4 regions of the Phosphitispora fastidiosa genome follow, and region 2 is predicted to be linked to each of the others. Evidence: riboswitches for the same ligand, from Rfam matches in the RefSeq annotation. Region 2 holds a riboswitch; each other region holds the start of a gene.

Region 1 (4,834 bases), on a different contig from region 2:
TCATCACCGGCGTCCTTGATTACTTCAGCAGTTATATATTCTTTTTCCGGAAAAACGTTTTCAATGGGTACGGTAATTACCCTGCCCTGTGGATTAATTATTTGGGCGGTCTCGATTACCTCGTGCCGGTACAGCATTATCACCGCAGCCTGGGCAGCCGCAGCCGCACTCGCACCGGTGGTAATCCCCGGGCGGAGTTCTCTGTCATCTCCCATAGGCATTCACATCCCCGTTTACATTAGCAAGAATCATTTTCCTGGCCTCCCCGATAGTCAGAGGCAGTTCGCCAACAGCCATATGGTCCCGTTTAGCCAGAATCTCTGCCAGGTGGGCAACTCTGGGAAGCCGCAGCTGGGCGCTTCTGACAGTTTCCTTCCGGCTGAAAACCTCTGCGGGTGTCCCTGCCAGCAGGATATGCCCCATATGAAGGATAAAAATTCTATCAGCATACAGGGGTACCAAATCAACATCATGTGTCGCCATTAAAATTGTAATTCCCTCTTTTTTATTGAGTTTTACCAGTAACTCCATTATTTCCCTGACCCCTGCCGGATCAAGTCCTGCAGTAGGCTCATCAAGAATAATAATATCAGGCTTCATCGCCAGGACTCCCGCTATTGCAGCCCTTTTTTTCTGACCGTAACTCAGGTAGTGCACAGGTTTATTTATCAGATGCGGTATTCCTACCATCTCCAGAGATTCCCTGACCCTTTGACCGACTTCATCGGAAGTCATTTTCAGGTTAATCGGACCAAAAGCCACATCATCCCCGACAGTTGGCGCAAATAGCTGGTCATTAGGGTCTTGAAACACAAAACCTATCCTTTTGTATAATTCTTCTCTGGAAAATTCCCGGAAGGGCCTGCCTTCAATTTTAATTTCACCGAGTTCAGGTTTCAGCAATCCGGTGATAACCTTAAAAAAAGTAGTTTTCCCCGACCCGTTGGGTCCCAGGAGTATGGTAAACTGCCCCCTGGGAATTTCCATCTCCACTCCCTCCAGAGCCTTAGTGCCATCACTGTATGTGTACTGCACCTGGTGTACATCAATAATCATTAATGCTTCCCCCTAAATTGACAGTCAGGCAGTCTTTTTGTATCTCTGTCCGGCGATATCTCCGTTATATCCCCTTATCTGCATGGCTGAAAAGGTATTTTCAGCCCGGTCATAGGCCCGGATAAATACCATTGCCATAAGTGTGCTGGTTGAATTCACAGCCTTCTTCCACCCTGCCGGGTTCCTCCAGTCAGGATAACCCAGCCTCATGGCCTGTGCCTGCCTGATCCGCATCCCTTCATCCCATAAAACAAAGAGATACCGGTAGGTAAGCAGCAGAATCTCAACGATTACCCTTGGAATGCGGAACCATATCAGGGCATATCCCAATTCATGTACAGGGGTAGTCAGGCTCAAACATAACAGGATGGAAACACTGCTGATAATTCTCAGCAAAACCGTAGTCCCCAGAATCAGGCCTTCCCCGTAAATTTTTATTTCCCAGCCCTGTATCTCCAGACTAAAGACCTGACTGCCCTGATGAAATAACGCCATAAAAATGAAAACCACAATTCCCAGGATAACAGGTGGCAGCATCCTGCCCACGATAATTTTAAACGGTACTCTGATAACCAACATCAATGCTGCTGTCAATGCAAATATGAAGAGCGGCAGTTTAAAGCCCGGTAGACCGACAACTGCGGCAAGGGCTAAAACTGACACCAGTACCTTTACTCTGGCATCCATTCTGGTAAAGGTGTTATCTCTCTGGGCAAAAGCATCAACCATCAAGTAAGATTCCTTAACCATCGTTCTTCCCCGCCTTTGTAACAAATATTTTGTGCCACTGGTATCCCACCACTGCTCCGGCGGCAAACCCTCCGACTGCAAATAAAAACAGCCCCAGGTTGCCTTCTATGTTTACCAGTGGTTCCTTTGCGGACACACCGGTTACCTCCTCCATTTTACTATCAACAAGGTCATCTGTCCCCTGCCACTTTTCTCCGGCTGATACTGATAGTGGGAATAACAGGAGAAACATTATTGTCAGGACAGGAATCAAATTCCGCCGTATTTCATCTCTGATTCTCTGCATTTTGGCTTTCCCCCTCACCTGTCTCCTGAAGCACACCCAGTTTTTTGAGAATGTCAGGTCTGACTTTGGCTATGTATGTGACCATGCCTCCGGTAACCACTCCTTCCAGCAGCGCTAAGGGAAGTTGGGTCGGCATAAACAGGCCCAGAAATGTCAGGAAGGCCTTAAGCATTGACTGGTCATTAATTCCCGGCATTCCCAGAGCTAATTGGAATGAAGTGGTTGAATAAACTGCCAGGTCTCCGAAAACACCGGCCAAAAATGCCGCGATTCCCAGAGACAGCCCGGCTTTCCTGCCCAGCCAGAATACTCCGAAGCCGGTCAGGGATCCGACAACCCCCATGGAAAAGACATTGGCGCCAAGTGTGGATAACCCGCCATGGGCAAAAAACAGCGCCTGCAGGAGAAGGGCCACCACTGCCAGGACCATGCTGACAAAAGGACCGACCAGAATAGCAGCCACCGGTGTCCCAGCCGGATGGGATGAAGTGCCGGTAACAGGTACCGGAATTGGCAGCAGCGATATAAAGAACACGGCTGCACTGACCAGTCCCAGCAGTGGCTTATATGCCATTACCCTTTGAGTACGCCAGGTTATGTCATAAACCCCTTTGGCAACAAAGACTGATGCTGCCCCGTACCAGGCGACTGCCCATTTTCCGACCAGAAATCCATCCTGTATATGCATTATTTCATCTCCATTTTTTCATTAAATTGTTAGAACCGGCTTTACCTAACTTAATATACACAAATACATCCGTAAAAATTAAAAATCCCAGTCTGGGTAGACTGGGAAAAGTACTGTTAACTAAAGTACTGTTTCAATGTCCACCTGCCTTTCAATCGAAGGTATAACGGTGTACCTAAGATAGGCAGGTCTCCTGACTCCAGTTCATCGTCCCCCGCGCCTTCCCGGGCATGAGCCCAGTGGCATATATTGCGGGTTTCTCCCTGTTACAGTGGCGGGACCGTGCTGGATTTGCACCAGCTTCCCTTTTCAACCCTGTTACGGGTCACCTATCTGTTAAATTTAATCATATCTAATTTTATCTTATTATAACACCTTCAAATTATTCCTTCAAGGGTTGTTCAAATATTTCGTAAATTACTTTGCATTTCCTTCTTTCTCATGTCTCCTGACAATGCGTATATCTGTCTCTACCAACAACCGGTAGACCTTGCACATTTGTATTATTCTTGAAGTGGTCCTCTCACCGAGGTGTTCCTCCAGCTCAGCCAGATCCAGGTTTGTAGTCATGACGGTTGGCAGCCTGTTATTCATCCGGTAATTGAGAATCGAGTAAATCTTGTTGGCGGTCCAGTCAGTATAATTATGTGCCCCCATATCATCCAGTACCAGGACCTCAACTTTTCTGGCAGTATCCATCAAATCCTGCTCAGTGTACTCATAGGAGCGGTCAAAGGTAGCCCTGATCTGATCCAAGAGGTCAGGAACAACCACAAACAACACCTCTTTACCACAGTCCAGAAGGGCATTGGCTATGGCACAGGCCAGAAATGTTTTGCCGCCGCCCACCGGTCCGGTCAGCAGAATACCGTCGGGAACAATGTTTTCCTTAATATCCCGGGTAAACTTCTGAGCGGCCGCAAAAGCAGCAGCAGCATTATCGTAATAGGTTCTCCCATTAATGGAATCCCGATGGTTTTTAGAATAATACCTTGAACTGAACCGGCTGAAATTGTAGTCCCGCATTTCCTTACTCATCCTGGAATTCCTGAACTTAAGTCTTATGCTCCGGTGCAGCATGCACTTACAAGGCCTGGCCGTTTCACTGTCTATAATAACAATCCCCCTGCCTTGACAGAGGGAACAATTATCCTGGTCTTTTTTCAATGATCTTCCCCCTAATTAGCTGAGGTACAAAAGCCTGAACTTATCTTTCCTCTTATCAGGACTTTCTATTTTTTTGCGGATTGGTTTCTTGGACTGCCGCTGACGGAAATTAGACTCATAGTTCAGGACATCATCAATTGTCTTTAAATTATTTTTCGTCCATTCCAGCAGAATACTGTCTATGTATTTGAAATTATGCTTGCCCAGCAAAATAGCTCGCCTCAGGGCTTCAAAAATCAATTCAGTATGTTCATTATAATCATTGAGCCAAAGGTCCACCTGTTCAATTTCCATTGGTGACAGCATGCGGCCAAATTCCTTTTCAAAACCCTTGCAGACCTTGGCAAATGAACCCGCTCTCTCTCTTCTGACTGCCCCGGTCTTGTGCTTTTGTTCGGCCAAGTTCTTCTTCATCTGCTGGTATGTATGTACCTTTTCACAGGCCCAAAACTCGGATATCTTTTCAAACAGAGGTTCATAGCAGTAAAATGGCATTACTTCATCAGTTTCGTCATCATAAAAGTTTTTAATGCTGATAATACCCTTATCTTTTAAATTTGTAAGGTCAGCCTGAATCTGAGCCCTATCTCCAGACATATAGGATTCCAACACATCAGCTGAGGGAAAATGCTGGTTTGATGCTGTCTGAAGATGCATTAGCTGGATTATCAGCATCATTTCACTGTCAGTAATTCCAATTTTCTGATAGTGTTTTAACAAAAGGTTAGGGACTCCTGTCATTCCTTCCAGTGTCAAATCAGAACCAAATGCTGCAGTTATGTTGCCTTTTCTGTCCCTGGTCTTGCTCATTGGCTTACTCCTCCGTTCGGTCAACTGACCAAAATCCTATAATATTTTCGTTATAAATAAGGTTTTTTGTTCACTGA
Region 2 (4,834 bases):
CCATAGCGGCGCTGCCCAGCCCTTTTACCGCAATGGTTGTGCTCAGGAACCAGATACTGGTGAACAGACCCAGCCAGTGGTTTATGATATAGGCTCCGGCAATAATTCCCCACATTATCAGGTATGTTGCCAGCACTGTAATGGCAGTAAGCAGCATACCCGATACTTTCAGGCCGACCACGGGGGCTGCCCATCTCCGGAGCTGTCTCTCCAGGGCATCTATCATTTTTCCGATCAGCACCACCGGGTGCGGAATCTGCCTGGGGTCGCCTATTATCAGGTCAACCACATAGGCGGCTGCTATTTGTATCATCTTAGACCGCTCCTTGCTCCTGCTGGCCTGATTTATCGTTTAATCCCATAATTTCATATACCTTATCCATATCCATACTGCCCCTGACCACCTCAGCCAGCTTATTAAAGTCCTTTTCACGCTGCTGGTAAACTGTCATTATTTCGCTGGCTTCCAGCGGCTCCCAGCCCTTCTGCTTTCTGAGCAGGTCAAGGATGTGTCTGCGGAAGGAATCATTATCAAATATCCCATGGATATATGTTCCGAAAACCATGCCATCTGAGCGGATTGCTCCATCAAGGATATCGACTTCCCTGGTAGACCTTTCAAATATCCGGAATGCAGGTATCACACCTTCTCCAATCTCGGAACGTCCCATGTGGATTTCGTACCCGGTTACCTCCTGTCCCTGCATCCCATCAAAAAAGAGACCTTTTCCTACAATCTTCGCATGAACCTGAGTGGTGATCTTATCAGGATCAAAAGTTGTTATCATATTTAACAGCCCCAGACCCTTCATGCTGTCAATATCTGACTCAGTGTGCAGCGGGTCATGAAGCTCAGTACCCAGTATCTGGAACCCTCCACAAACGCCCACAATGGGTATCCCTCTCTTTTCCTGGGCAATAATCTGAGCAAACAATCCGGATTTTTGAAGGAACGCCAGGTCGTGGATGGTATTCTTACTGCCCGGAATGATAACCATATCAGGATTGCCCAGCTTATTACCATTTGACACATACCTGAGCTGTACATCAGGCTCATCCGCCAGGCAGTCAAAATCAGTAAAATTGGAAATATGGGGCAGGTTAATCACAACTATATCCAGCTTGTTCTCAAGGACTCTGTCCGCTTCCTTAATGGTGTCCTCCGGAATTGTGTCTTCCTCCTGAACTTTGAAGCCCTGGAAATACGGAATAATTCCCACTACCGGAATCCCTGTTTTTTGCTCCAGGAACTCCACTGCAGGGTAAAACAGTTTGACATCACCACGGAACTTGTTTATTACCACCCCTTTTACCCGGGCCCTGTCGTCAGGGTCAAGGAGTTCAAGAGTGCCTACAACCGCAGCCAGGGCGCCCCCCTTGTCTATGTCAGCCACCAGCAGTACAGGACAGTCAGCCATTCTGGCAATCCTCATATTCACGATTTCTGTTGCCTGTAGGTTGACTTCAGCCGGACTGCCTGCACCCTCAATGACAATAATGTCAAATTCTGATCTAAGTTTGTTGAGGGAATTCTCAACCACATCAAGTGCCGTCATATTATACCTTTCATGATACTCCTTGGCAGAAAGGTTTCCCACCGGCCTGCCAAGGACAATGACCTGGGATGTAGCCTGACCGGTCGGCTTTAGCAGGACCGGGTTCATGACCACATCCGGGGCCAGACCGCAGGCTTCAGCCTGAACTACCTGAGCTCTGCCCATCTCGCCTCCGTCTTTGGTCACATATGAATTGAGGGCCATATTCTGTGATTTAAAAGGCGCCACCTTGTATCCGTCCTGCAGAAAAATTCTTCCCAAGGCTGCCACTAAAACACTTTTACCAACATGTGAGCCAGTCCCCTGAAACATGATACATTTAGAATTCATCATTTACTGCTGCCCCTTCCTTTTTCAGATCAATGGGATGTCCGGCAACTACCAGGTATGCCTTATCAGCTTCCGCGGCAATAATCTGATTGGCTTTTCCCACCAGTTCCTGATACTGCCTGCCGAGAAAATTATCTGAAACCAGTGTCATGCCCACCTCATTGGAGACAATGACAACATGGGCCTCAGTTTCTGCGGCTGCCTTGGCAAGAAAACCTATTTCCCGGAGAATCTCCGTTTGAAACTCTTTTTTAAAATCCCCACCGGTTTCCTGTTCCTTTTTAAACATCAGGTTACTCAAAAGCAGAGTCAGGCAGTCTAGCAAAATAACATCAGAACCATGGTTTTTTTCCCTGATAATTTCCGTCACCCGGTATGGTTCTTCAATCGTTTGCCAGATGTCAGGCCTTCTTTCCCGGTGGAGCCTGATGCGATGCCGCATTTCCTCATCCAGCGCCTGTGCTGTGGCGATATATGTAACTCTATGACCAAGTTTAGAGGTTAGCAGCTCGGCAAATTCACTTTTCCCGCTTCTGATACCTCCGGTAACAAAAATCAGTTTTCCTCTCATTAAGCACACTCCATAAGTATGTATTTGCCGGGATAGTATTATGTGTCATGACAAAACAAAATCCCCAGTCAACGACTGAGGACATGGTTATCAAGGCATAAAACCCCTGTGAAACAACCATAATCCTTTCTCTCGAAGGACTGTATGGTCACTTCCAGGCTGGTATCCTGGCTCCCGGATAAACATGCCGCTTACGCCTTCCCCTTCAAACGAGTGGCATCATGTAAGGGCACTCCCCGGTTACAGTGGCGGAGACCGCTCAGGCTTAACCTGATTCCCATTTTAAAAAAAACCCAGAAGTTACAAATATTTTTTTGTGATTTCAATTATATCATAGTTTTTCAGACTTGTCTGCAAATATTAAACATAAAATCCTATTCAATAATGAAATACTAGTATTAGCTGATATTTAAAACAAATTCAATTACCGTTTGGTGTACTATTGGAGGTAATAATATTGCTTTCCTGGAAAAAAGGCGCCCTAATCATTTCAGTGACGATTATTTTGCTTTATGCTGCGTTCATGGCAGGCTATTACGCTACATCCTTTCCTTCCTTCTGCGGTACCTGCCATGATGTAAAGCCGTATCTGGTGTCATGGCGGCAGTCTGCTCACAAGGACATTAATTGCCTTTACTGTCACGAACCAATGGGGTTCCTGGGTAAGCTCCATTCAAAATCCCGGGGCCTTAACTATCTCTATCAAGAATTAACCGGTCAGCACACAATTATTATAGAAGGACAGATTTTTGAACAAAACTGTGTTGCCTGCCACCTGGGGGATTATCATAATTACCCTGATACTGTAAGGCTTGATGCCAAACACTACCAATGGCTCAAGAGTGACCGCAAATGCCTGGAATGCCATAGGGCAGCAGGACACGGGGCCAATTTATTCACAGCAGAAAAGTTTAACCGGGATTAATCATGCCAGGGGGCAAATACCTCCTGACCCTGTCCATCAAGTCATCTGTAAGGTGGGGCAGGGGTTCAGGGTTAAAACCGGCTATTTCGATACGGTCCCTGATTACCGGCAGCAGTATCTTGGGGGCGCTGCTGGAAGCTAAGGCTGCGGCAATTCCGGGAGTAACCTCGCCTAAAAACGAATTGGCTATAATGATTCCAATGGGCCCCACAATCAGGTCAACTCGCCCGGAATTGTATATAATGGCATTTTCACCCGAAGCGCCTTCATTAGCCCCCGCTCTAAGCATGGCCGCAGCTGCCAGGGCATTGGTCCCAAAAGCGATAATTTCTATTTCTTCCGGGAACTCCTTCCTGAACCGTTCAATTATATATTTACCGATTCCGCCACCCTGACCGTCAATCACAGCAATTTTCATAAAGTATCTCCTCAGAACTGTTCTTTGATTTAGATATCTTTTGTATTCAAAGCTTGTACCTTATATTTTTTATTTATTCCTGCAACCGTTGGCTCCGGAAATGACCGGGGAATATGGTGAGGTGTTGTACAAGATTTTCCTTGCACTGCCGCCGTGAGAAATATTACCGCAGTTCCGCTAAGCGAAGCCAAAGACCGGAGCCATGGATGGCGGAGCCGCCACTGAGGCAGGAGCCGAATTGGCGGTTTAGTCTTTGGCTTCGCCAGGAACAAGGATAGATTTCTCAGGCGGCAGTGCGGAAAATAGGTATAACATCTCACCATATGCCATTGCCGGTCATTTCCCGGAGTCAGCCTGAGCAGGAATAACTAACATATCCTGGGAAGCTGCTCTCCAACCAGCATATCTACTATTCTTTTGCCACCGATTCCGGTGGATAAGACTACTTTCCCCTGATGGTCAGCGATAACCTCGCCAATAATCACGCTGTCAATGCCATACCTGTCTTTTTTCATGGCGCTAACCACTGATTCGGCCACATCCTTGGGCACTACGGCCAGAACCTTGCCCTCATTGGCAACATACAAGGGGTCAAAACCCAGAATCTCACAGGCAGCCATGACCTCATCCCTGACCGGCAGCGATTTCTCGTCGAGCACAATTCCCATATTACTCTGAACTGCAATCTCATTGAGGGTTGTGGCAACTCCTCCCCTGGTTGGGTCCCTGAGGACATGGATATCTTTGGATACTTTCAGCATTGCAGCGACCAAAGTGTTCAAGGGCGCACAATCACTTGTTATCTGATTCCTGAAGGACAGGCCCTGGCGTTCCGCCATTACCGCTATCCCATGGTCACCGATAAAACCATTGATAATCACCTTGTCACCGGGTTTAGCCCGGTTGCCTGATATATGGACACCTTCAGGCACTGTGCCAATTCCTGAGGTGTTAATAAATATCTGGTCCAAAGAACCTCGTTCAACGACCTTGGTATCTCCGCAGACAATCTTCACCCCGGCCTCATCTGCCGC
Region 3 (4,834 bases), on a different contig from region 2:
GTTCCATGGCCAGAGCGGTTTCCCCTGCTCTCCTGAAGGACCGGAAAAGAAATGGCATGGTCACCGGCAGCAGGGCAGTAATTTTTTGGAAGGGATTTTTCATTGGCACCCCCCTGGCAGACTGGCTCTCCAGGATTGATGCCAATTCGTGTTCCATCAGGGGCAAAAACCTCATCGCCAATCCTGCCAGCATGGCAAAACGGTAGGGAACACCGACCTTAACCAGAAACAGCACCAGGTCGGACGGGGAAGTCCAATGTAAAAACTGCATCCCCGCCAGTACAATTGCAGCGAGGCGCAGCACTGCGGTTAAAGCAAGCGGGACAGCGCCGCTGTATATTTCCAGGGGACCTAAAACCAATATTGGGTAACCTTCCCTGCAGAAAAGCAGTTGGATAACCAGTAGCTGCAGCGCTGCCAGACCCAGAACCACAAAGGGATGATAAAAGGTCCGCAGGGATATCCCTGCCGCCAGTGAAGTGAGCAAAACGACTACAGGCAAAAGAGCCAGAACTCCGTAATTGGAATTCAACACCGCCAGAATTACAATCAGGGTCAGCCAGGAGAGCTTAGTCCTGGGGTCAAGCCGGTCAATCCATGTACCCCTGTTTTTATATCCTTCAAACAGCGCCAATGGCTGCCCCTCCCTCCAAAACGTCCCCGGGATTACTCTCGGTTCGCAAAATACGCCCGGCTGCAAAACTACTCCCCGTTCCAAAGTCCAGCCCAATACTGCGGAACTCCTCCAGGTGAGAACTCAATTGGGCAGTAGGGATATCGATACAAATTTGGTGTTTGAACATCCCCACTATCCGGTGGGCATATTGAGCTGCCAGGCCCAGGTCATGAGTCACCAGAAGGACAGCCCCCCCCTCTGCCGCCACCTGTGACAACAACTGCATAATAAGCTCGGCTGTTTCACGGTTAAGTCCTGAAGTGGGTTCATCGGCAATAATGATTTTGGGTTCAGCAGCCAGGATAGAGGCCAGAGCCAAGAGCTGCCTCTGACCGCTGCTCAGCCTTTGGGGATGCCGGCTGCGGTACTCAAAAAGTCCGGTAAACCTGAGGACACGGTTCACTCTTTGCATAACCTCATCGCGGGGAATTTTCCTTATCTTCAGAGCAAAAGCAGCTTCTTCCTCAACAGAGTTGGCAAATATCTGGTAGTCGGGATTTTGGAAGAGAAAACCCACTTCCCGGCGAATATCCCAGATACTGTTTTTATTCAACTCCCGGCCCAGCACCCTTACTACACCCTGCTGTGGGGAAACCAAGCCGTTAAAGTGTTTCGCCAGGGTAGTCTTTCCCGAACCGTTTAGCCCGACCAATGCGGCCACTTCCCCTATCCTGATCTCAAGACTGACATCTCTGCAGCCTTGCAGAGAACCCTCATAGGAATAACTGCAGTTTTCGAGAGAGGCTGCCGTTTCCCCGGGACCGCTGACCTGTAACAACCCTGGGGAAAAACCCGCAGCAGCACCAGACATAACCGGTGCCGGCCTTGCCGAATCCTGAACTATACACCCGTCATGCATAAGTATAAAACGAGTCCCGTATTCACTTAGTTCTTCCGGATGGTCTGTGACCAGAATAATACCACAGTCACCGCTGCGGCTCAGCCTGCCCAGCCTCTTATAAATATCCCTCCTTCCCGGCGGGTCCATCTCGGCTGCCGGTTGGTCAAGAACCAGCACTTTTGGCTTCATTGCCAGCACTCCGGCAAGTACCGCCCTTTGTGCTTCTCCGCCGGACAGCGTCTCCGGGGAACGGTCCTCAAACCCGCTTAATCCAACGAAATCGAGCGCTTCGTCAATCCGCCTGCTCACCTCTGCTCTGTCCAGGGCCATATTTCCAGGGCCAAAGGCAACATCTTCAGCAATAGTTGTGCTGAACAACTGGTTCTGCGGGTCCTGCATCATATAACCGACTGTTCCGGCCATTTCGGGCAGGACAGCCTCAGCAAGGTTGATCCCGGCAACTGTAACCTTGCCTGCCATATGTGCCGGGAAGAAATGAGGTACCGCCCCGGTCAGGCAGTGGCACAGCGCTGTTTTCCCGGAAGCCACCGGCCCGGAAATTACCACAAACTCCCCATGGGTGACCACCAGCTCTATATCAGAGAGCGCCGGCACATCCTGCCCTGCAAAAACCAGGCTTTTAATAGAAACGTCAACAAGTTTGGACACAACACACCCCCCTGCACCATGCTTAAAAACAGAAAAAATCCACGCCATCAAATGAGCGCGGACTTTACCTTCATCCAGGCCTGAACCGTGTCCGGCAGACCTGGCAGGGAAAATGCTGATTATAAACAAAAAACCACGCCATAAACTACTGGCGCGGATTTTTCCATCATCCCTCAACCCAGGCCGGCCTTACTCTCGAGACACGGCTTAGTATGTTCCGGGCAGGTCTCCTGACTCAGGGTCAACACCTCTCCTGCCCCTTCCCCCTTTAAAGGGTGGTATGGCAGCGGCTAACCTTCACAGTGGCGGGTCCGTCCGGGATTTGCACCCGGTTCCCTATTCTCCCTTGCGGGCACCTGGAACACTTGGATATTTAACTGTCTTTGTCTCTATTTTATAAATATCATCTGGTTGTGTCAACGTATTTTTTGCAATAAAAACAAAAGTTCATCACTTTCATCCGCCTTTTTCCGGCAATGTAAATAGTATAATTCAAAGGGAAAAAACTACTTTAGATAGAATATTAATGACAACGGCTATTTCGAAAGCCATATTAAATGGCAGAAGCCTTATTATGCAGCGTTTATTCACCGGACTGTTATTGAAAAGGATGTAATGAACCCAATGCTAAAAGTTATCCATGTGACTAAGAAATTTAAAAACACCACAGCGGTAGATGATATCAGTTTTACCCTTGACCCAGGCACCATTGTGGGTCTGCTGGGGCCTAACGGCGCTGGGAAAAGCACTACTCTGAAAACCATAGCGGGACTTCTGCGCAAGGATAGCGGTGAAATTACCATTGCCGGCCATGTAAATACCTCTACGGAGGCTAAAAAAAGGTTTTCTTATGTGCCGGAAACACCGGAACTCTATGAAATGCTGACAGTCCGGGAACACCTGCAGTTTATTGCCTATGCCTATAATGTCCCTGACTGGGCCGAAAAAGTGACCAAACTCTTTGCCAGATATGATCTGCTCGATAAACAGGATAAGCTGGCCAAAGAGCTTTCCAAAGGGATGAAACAAAACTGCTTTTCCGGGAGTTGAGTGAACAGGGGAAAACCGTTTTTGTCAGCACACACCTGTTGGACAGTATTGAAAATCTCTGTCACCGGGTACTTGTAATGAAAAACGGCAAGATTATCGCTGACGGGGATATTGATGCTTTGCGCTCTCAATTAGCGGACGGTGCAAATTACTCTCTCGAAGAGTTGTTTTTGGGAGTGACCGGGGATGAATGACTACAGTCTCCTGATAAAAAAAGACCTTTGGACAGTAAAAAATCATATCAAAGAAATAAAAAACAATCCCAAGCGTCTCATACCATACCTGTTGGGATTGTTATGGATAGGTTCTTTGGTTTTTTCCACTATGATAAGAATAAAGCATGGCCCCACAGAAACCCAGGTTTCCCTGGGACCCCAGGTAACTGGAGCCGTCTTTACGGTCTTGATGACAGTCCTGCTTTTATATAATACCTACCGTGGCACAGTGGAGTCAGCCACCTTTTTCTCAATGGGTGATGTTCACTTCCTGTTTCCCGCACCTGTGCCGCCAAAAAAGATTCTGCTCTACAGTATGCTTAAGCAAACCCTGCAGCAGTTTTTCCTGTATGGGATAGTTATTTTCGCCCTGACACCGACCATACTGCAGGGAACCAGGCTAAACCTGCATTACGTTCATTTATTTTACCTGGGTTACATTACACCTATTTTATTGATGGCGCCACTGAATTTTTTAATTTTTCTTATCGGCAGCAAGTATAAATTACAGTCCGGACTGCAAAAGGGAATTCTGGGGTTGGCAGCTGCCGCCCTGCTCTATATAGCAATCATTGTGATTCAATCCGGGGGAACCGCCGCCGGACTGCTCCGGGGATTAAATGCCCCATTTATTAATTATCTCCCTATAGTCGGCTGGGGTAAGGCCGCATTTATGGCTCCCCTGACAAGATACAGTCCTTTTAGTACAATTGCCGTAATAATGCAGTTAATCCTGCTCGCGGCGTTAATACTGCTCTCATACCGGACAGCTGATGATTATTATGAGGATGTCCTGGGCGCAACCGAAAAGAGGGAGCTGAGGAAGAGACAGAAAAAAGGGCTGGAAAAGAGGGAGATGTTTTCCTTTTACAAAAAGAAGCAGGTCACCGTAAGGGAAGCAGGCACCGGGCCACAGGCTTTGGTTTGGAAGGCCAGGGTGGAGTCAAGCCGCGTTGACCTGCACCGATACTTTGGCTTTCTTACCATAGCCGCACTGGCCACAGGACTTGGGGTGGGATATATGGCCGGCAGGTTCCCGGCCGGTGTCGTTCCTCTTTATGTTACCAACGGTATTGCTGCCTATTTATTGTTTATTTTTTCAGCCTGGCAGAACAGGTTCACCGAATGGGGTAAGCCTTACATCTATTTGATGCCCGGAAGCCCGCTCCAAAAAATAACCGCTGTAAACCTGCAGGATATCATCAGAATGGCTATCAATGTGCTGGTATTAAATCTAGCCCTTTTGTTATGGATAAAGGCAGATCTTGTAACAGTGGGCACTATGGTCTTATTTGTGATAAGTTTCTATGCTATTACTCTCCTGTCAGGGTTCATTACCCGGGCGGTATTCCCTGATGCCATTGACCAGAAGGCATTATTTCC
Region 4 (4,834 bases), on a different contig from region 2:
CTTCCACAAGTCCTGATGGTCTGGAACGGGTAGCTGAAGATAAAGGGTTCCTTCACCTTAGTGAAGGAAAACAAGTGGTTAAATCCCCCATGCCTGATTATGTTATGCCCGGAGTGAAAAATGAGACTACTGCCGGCAGCCTTGCAGGTGTGGCCGGTACCCTAATTACTTTTGCTGTGATGTATGGGGTCGGAAAAATATATATCAGGAAATCCCGCCGTGTAGGTGGCCGTCAGTGAAAATTGCGGTAATCGACGGACAGGGGGGAGGAATCGGAAGGGTTATTGTCGAAAGGCTCAGAAAAGACCTTCCTGAGGATACAGAGATAATTGCCCTGGGGACAAATGCCCTGGCTGCTGCCCAGATGATAAAGGCCGGGGCCAATGAAGGGGCCAGCGGTGAAGCGGCGGTTGTTTACAACTCCCCAAAAGCGGACCTGATAATGGGTACAATCAATATCATCATGCCAAATTCCATGCTTGGCGAATTTACGGCACCTATGGCTGAAGCTGTAGTCGGGAGCAGTGCGCAGAAAATATTACTTCCATTGACCCGAAGCAGTGTGAAAATAGTCAGGATTAGGGAAGAACCGCTGCCGCACTTGGTTGAGGCTGCGGTGCATGAAGTTAAGAAGATTTTGGAGGTGGGTACAGGTGTGTGAGGCAAATGCGTATATCTTAAAAGACGGTGTTGAGGAGCTGTTTCTGGAGAGTGTGGATAAAGTTGTTTCACGTGAAGATGGCATTCTGTTGGAAAACATTTTTGGGCAGCAAAAGCTGGTAAGGGCAAGGATTAAGGAAATGGCCCTGGTGAACCACAGAATTATCCTGGAGAAAACTGAGTAAACATCAAATACAAAATCTTCTGGACATGGCAGTCTTTGTCATGCTACAATAATTATATCAAAGCGGAATAACAAAAAAACTACAAAATAAGCAGAATAAGTGCCTTTGCCTCCACCAGGAGGAGGGCTTAAAAGGGAAGCCGGTGTGAGTCCGGCACGGTCCCGCCACTGTATGGGGGAGTCTCTCTGCAGAATGCCACTGGAAATTTTCCGGGAAGGCGCAGAGGGGCGGTGAACCTGAGTCAGGAGACCTGCTTGTTCTGAGATCACTGACCCACGACGGATGGGAGGGTTGGATTTTCGGTATGCCTGACATATAACTCTCTGCCATGGGTAGGGAGTTTCGTTCTTTCCTGCCACTGAACAGGCTAAACACACAAAAATCAAATAAATGTATTGAATGAGTGCCTCTGCCTCCACCAGGAGGAGGGCTTAAAAGGGAAGCCGGTGTGAGTCCGGCGCGGTCCCGCCACTGTATAGGGGAGCCTCTCTGCAGAATGCCACTGGAAATTTTCCGGGAAGGCGCAGAGGGGTGGTGAACCTGAGTCAGGAGACCTGCTTGTTCTAAGTTCACTGGACCCACGACAGATGGGGGGGTGGGGTATGAGAATACCTGATATTAATCTCTCCATAGATTTCTGGGGAGATTTTTTAGTTTGTCAGAGGACATTACTTTGGTTGAATACTAATTATTTAGGGGTTGAGACAGAATGAAAAAGCATAAGCTTAATAAAGGTTTTATCGGTTTGCTGATATTTATATTTCTTTTTGGCAGTATTGTTCCGGTAGGTTTAACTGAACCTGCTGCTGCCGAGGAAAGCACTGTTACTTATTCCGCTGATGAGTTAGCTGATAAAGCTGTTGAATTTATCAATGGGAAGTTTGTATCTGGAGAAGGTATTGATGGGTATACGGCTTACATACTGACAATTGCCGGAGAAGACCTTACAAGCGGGCAGTGGATCAGAGACGGTAAGAGCCTAAAACGCGAAATCCAAGATCTGACCGACTTGGTAGGTGATGATGTTAATTTGATATCCTATATTACAGCCACCCAGAACAATGACGGCAGCTTTGGACCATATGCCAATATGTATGGGACCAGAACAGCTCTGCAGGCTCTGGCTGTGACACGAGGCGACCTTGAGCCTGAATCCGCGGCTGCCATCAGGGTGAATGATGCCATAACCAATGCCGTTAACTATTTCAAGGCTCTGGGTTATCAAGACGGGGAACTGACTTATGAGGCCGCGGGGTGGGATTTTGATTATCGCTGTGTGGAAGCCCTTGTTGCAGCAGGTGAAGACATCTCTGAAGTGGGTGACTGGGTATATGACGGGCTGTCTTTAGGGGAAACAGTTATTAGCTCTGCAACCGCCGCTGCTGCCGACAGTGCGAACCTCAGTGCGGCAGATTTGGCCAAAGAACTCAGTGCCCTCTATGCCGCTGCTCCGGAATCGGCTGAAGTTATTGCTGATTTGGCTGACGCTATCAAGGGAAAGGCGGGTACGGTTTCCGGACAGGTTTACTTTGGCAGCAGTATTTACGATAATACGGTTGTCCTGACTGCTCTCGGCAGGACTGGCACCCTTTCCGGTATTGATGAGGAAGGTGCGCTGGCTTATATTAACAGCTTCAAGACTGTAGTCAATGATTACTATGGCAATTCCATTGGCATTGCCTGGGGTGGCTGGGAACCCAAGGAAGCAGACCTGACGGCCCAGATTCTTACAGCTCTCAGCTTCTTTGACGGGGCTCACGACAATGAGAGTCAGGTGTACCCGGATATTCAGGGAGGGCTGGCATACTTGAGAAGTGTTCAGGATGCTAATACGGCAGCAGTTAAGGTGCAGTGGGACAGTACCGCCGCCACTGCCGAGGCTCTGATTGCCCTGAAGTCTCTCGGGGAAGTCTATACCGGTTCTGAGTCAGCATGGGTGTTAGACTCTCAGACCAAAACAATTGCCCAGTTATTGCTGGCAGTTAACGCCTGGGATGACACCTCACGAACTGACCGGCTTTCAGGCATCCTGGCAGGGCGGCAGAAGATATCTGAACCTGGGCAGGGCTCTTTTGAAGACAGTGTCTACAGTGATATGTGGGCATATATTGCCCTTGGTGAAGCGGGTAAAATTGCTGATATCAATACAACTGACGCGGTAACATACATATTATCCAAACAGAGTACCACTGAAGCAGTATATGGCGGGTCATGGGGTGAAAGCTTTTTCGGCACATATTATGAAGATGTTTTGTCAAGTATTCAGGCAGTACGTGCGCTAGGTTATTTCCCTGAAGCCGATACTAACCCAACTGTCGAGGAAGCTGTCTATAATGGTTTAAATTATCTTATTAGAGTTCAGCAGGATGACGACAGTGTGTTTTACGTCTGGGATGATGCCGCAGTTGACACCGCAGAACTGATAGTAATGCTGCGGGAGACCGGTTGTGACCCTGAAGGTGATCACTGGACCAAAACATCAGGTGCAACCCGGGTGAATCCGGTATCATATCTGCTGACAGGAACCTTCAATGAAGATGACGGCAGTTTTGGAAGTTCCCAAAATATTGGCAGTGCTGCCGCAGTCCTTTACGGGTGTATTGCCATGGAGAATGCGGATATCGTGGGTACTGTGGAAAACGGGCTGAAATACCTGAATGACCAGTACTTAGATGACGGGACTGACGAAAACGATACCTACTTATTAGAACAATATGGCGGCGAAAGGGCTTCTATTGCCCTAAGCCTTGCATCTCAGGATATAGCTTCCGGCCAATGGAGCAGGGGCGGTGATACCCTGGCGGACAGGATAATTGCAAAAGCTGCGGGAGTAACGGAAGCGGATACCGTGATTGACACGGCTAAAGCACTTGTCAGTCTGAGCGGGATGACAGGTGAAAATGCCGCCCTGCAACGCAGCCGTTTGGTTGGGATGATTGCAACCAAACAGTTGGAAGACGGGAATTTCTCCGATGGGGAAATATATAACGAAATGTGGCCTTACCTGGCGCTGACCCTGGCAGACGGATGGGATATGCTGGCTGCTGAAAAGAGGGCGGCGGCCAGAGACTGGCTGATTGATGCCCAGACAGAGGTGGACCCGGACAAGGGCAGTTGGATGCATTCCTTTGGTGTGGATACAGTCTCTAGTGCTCAGGCAATTTATGTGTTGACTCATTTTCCGGAGGCTAATACTGAAGCTTCGGCCACGTGGCAGGCGGTTCAGGACGGCCTGACCTGGCTGAAATCGAAGCAGCTTGAGACCGGGGCAATCAATGGCAGCCCGGGCTGGGATATTCCGGTTGTCGATACTGCGGAAGCTGTTTTGGCAGTATTGGCGGCAGGGGGAAATCCAGCCGGGCCGGAATGGATACAAGATGGAAATAGTCTTATAGACCACCTTTTGCTGCAGGAATGCCAGAATTCAGACGGCAGCTTTGGGGATAAGGAAAGTTATGCCGGCAATGTCGGTTCAACAGTGCCGGCTTTGCTAGCACTGCTGGAATACAACGACAGCTTTAGCTGGGTTGATTTTAGCACAGTTAATGTTGCTTATGATACCGGGGATAATGATGACCCCACAACCCCTGGCGGCAGTAATCCCGGGACTACACCTGAAGAAGAATTTGAAGTTGAAATTGCCATTGTAGGCAAGGAAGGAGTCCAAAAACCTATTCTGGGACGTGACGAGGTTACTGTAAATGAGGATAGTGAATATGGACTGACCGTCCTGGGGGCTCTTGACGCAACCGGTAAGGAATATGATCTCGGTTTTATTGAGAGTGGCGGGAAGGTTGAAAGCATCGAGGGCGAGCTTAACAGCGGGATGAACGGCTGGATGTACAAGGTCAATGACAGGCCCGGTACCGGCCCTGCTGCTTACGCCTCTGTGGACGAAGGGGATCGCATCATTTGGTGGTACAGTGACAGTATGAATTCTACAGGTCCTGAATGGGAGGACATCCCCCTTGAAGATGGAACAAAGGCTA

The links. Region 2 has a riboswitch for cobalamin ahead of cobU (bifunctional adenosylcobinamide kinase/adenosylcobinamide-phosphate guanylyltransferase). Riboswitches for the same ligand answer to the same signal wherever they lie in the genome.
Region 1: it holds a riboswitch for cobalamin, as region 2 does, so the genes downstream of both, Ga0451573_RS09720 (energy-coupling factor ABC transporter permease) here and cobU (bifunctional adenosylcobinamide kinase/adenosylcobinamide-phosphate guanylyltransferase) in region 2, are expected to answer to the same signal.
Region 3: it holds a riboswitch for cobalamin, as region 2 does, so the genes downstream of both, Ga0451573_RS05125 (ABC transporter ATP-binding protein) here and cobU (bifunctional adenosylcobinamide kinase/adenosylcobinamide-phosphate guanylyltransferase) in region 2, are expected to answer to the same signal.
Region 4: it holds a riboswitch for cobalamin, as region 2 does, so the genes downstream of both, Ga0451573_RS03755 (S-layer homology domain-containing protein) here and cobU (bifunctional adenosylcobinamide kinase/adenosylcobinamide-phosphate guanylyltransferase) in region 2, are expected to answer to the same signal.

Annotation. Positions count from the first base shown of each region.
Region 1 is NZ_JAHHUL010000009.1:29,040-33,873, reverse strand. Features, by position in the region: gene cbiD (cobalt-precorrin-5B (C(1))-methyltransferase CbiD) at 1-215, opposite strand, end outside; gene Ga0451573_RS09735 (energy-coupling factor ABC transporter ATP-binding protein) at 205-1,056, opposite strand; gene cbiQ (cobalt ECF transporter T component CbiQ) at 1,081-1,806, opposite strand; gene Ga0451573_RS09725 (hypothetical protein) at 1,799-2,092, opposite strand; gene Ga0451573_RS09720 (energy-coupling factor ABC transporter permease) at 2,073-2,780, opposite strand; cobalamin riboswitch at 2,947-3,128, opposite strand; gene Ga0451573_RS09715 (ATP-binding protein) at 3,198-3,947, opposite strand; gene Ga0451573_RS09710 (DnaD domain protein) at 3,963-4,757, opposite strand; gene Ga0451573_RS09705 (HD-GYP domain-containing protein) at 4,794-4,834, opposite strand, start outside.
Region 2 is NZ_JAHHUL010000001.1:137,528-142,361, forward strand. Features, by position in the region: gene cbiB (adenosylcobinamide-phosphate synthase CbiB) at 1-313, opposite strand, end outside; gene Ga0451573_RS00685 (cobyric acid synthase) at 315-1,886, opposite strand; gene cobU (bifunctional adenosylcobinamide kinase/adenosylcobinamide-phosphate guanylyltransferase) at 1,876-2,457, opposite strand; cobalamin riboswitch at 2,598-2,769, opposite strand; gene Ga0451573_RS00695 (NapC/NirT family cytochrome c) at 2,915-3,382, shown strand; gene Ga0451573_RS00700 (DUF3842 family protein) at 3,369-3,800, opposite strand; gene hypE (hydrogenase expression/formation protein HypE) at 4,169-4,834, opposite strand, start outside.
Region 3 is NZ_JAHHUL010000003.1:241,487-246,320, reverse strand. Features, by position in the region: gene Ga0451573_RS05130 (energy-coupling factor transporter transmembrane component T family protein) at 1-634, opposite strand, end outside; gene Ga0451573_RS05125 (ABC transporter ATP-binding protein) at 621-2,186, opposite strand; cobalamin riboswitch at 2,390-2,561, opposite strand; gene Ga0451573_RS05120 (ABC transporter ATP-binding protein) at 2,811-3,236, shown strand; gene Ga0451573_RS05115 (ATP-binding cassette domain-containing protein) at 3,233-3,430, shown strand; gene Ga0451573_RS05110 (putative ABC exporter domain-containing protein) at 3,423-4,834, shown strand, end outside.
Region 4 is NZ_JAHHUL010000002.1:301,085-305,918, reverse strand. Features, by position in the region: gene Ga0451573_RS03770 (PDGLE domain-containing protein) at 1-239, shown strand, start outside; gene Ga0451573_RS03765 (DUF3842 family protein) at 236-661, shown strand; gene Ga0451573_RS03760 (CooT family nickel-binding protein) at 654-845, shown strand; cobalamin riboswitch at 926-1,117, shown strand; cobalamin riboswitch at 1,230-1,421, shown strand; gene Ga0451573_RS03755 (S-layer homology domain-containing protein) at 1,555-4,834, shown strand, end outside.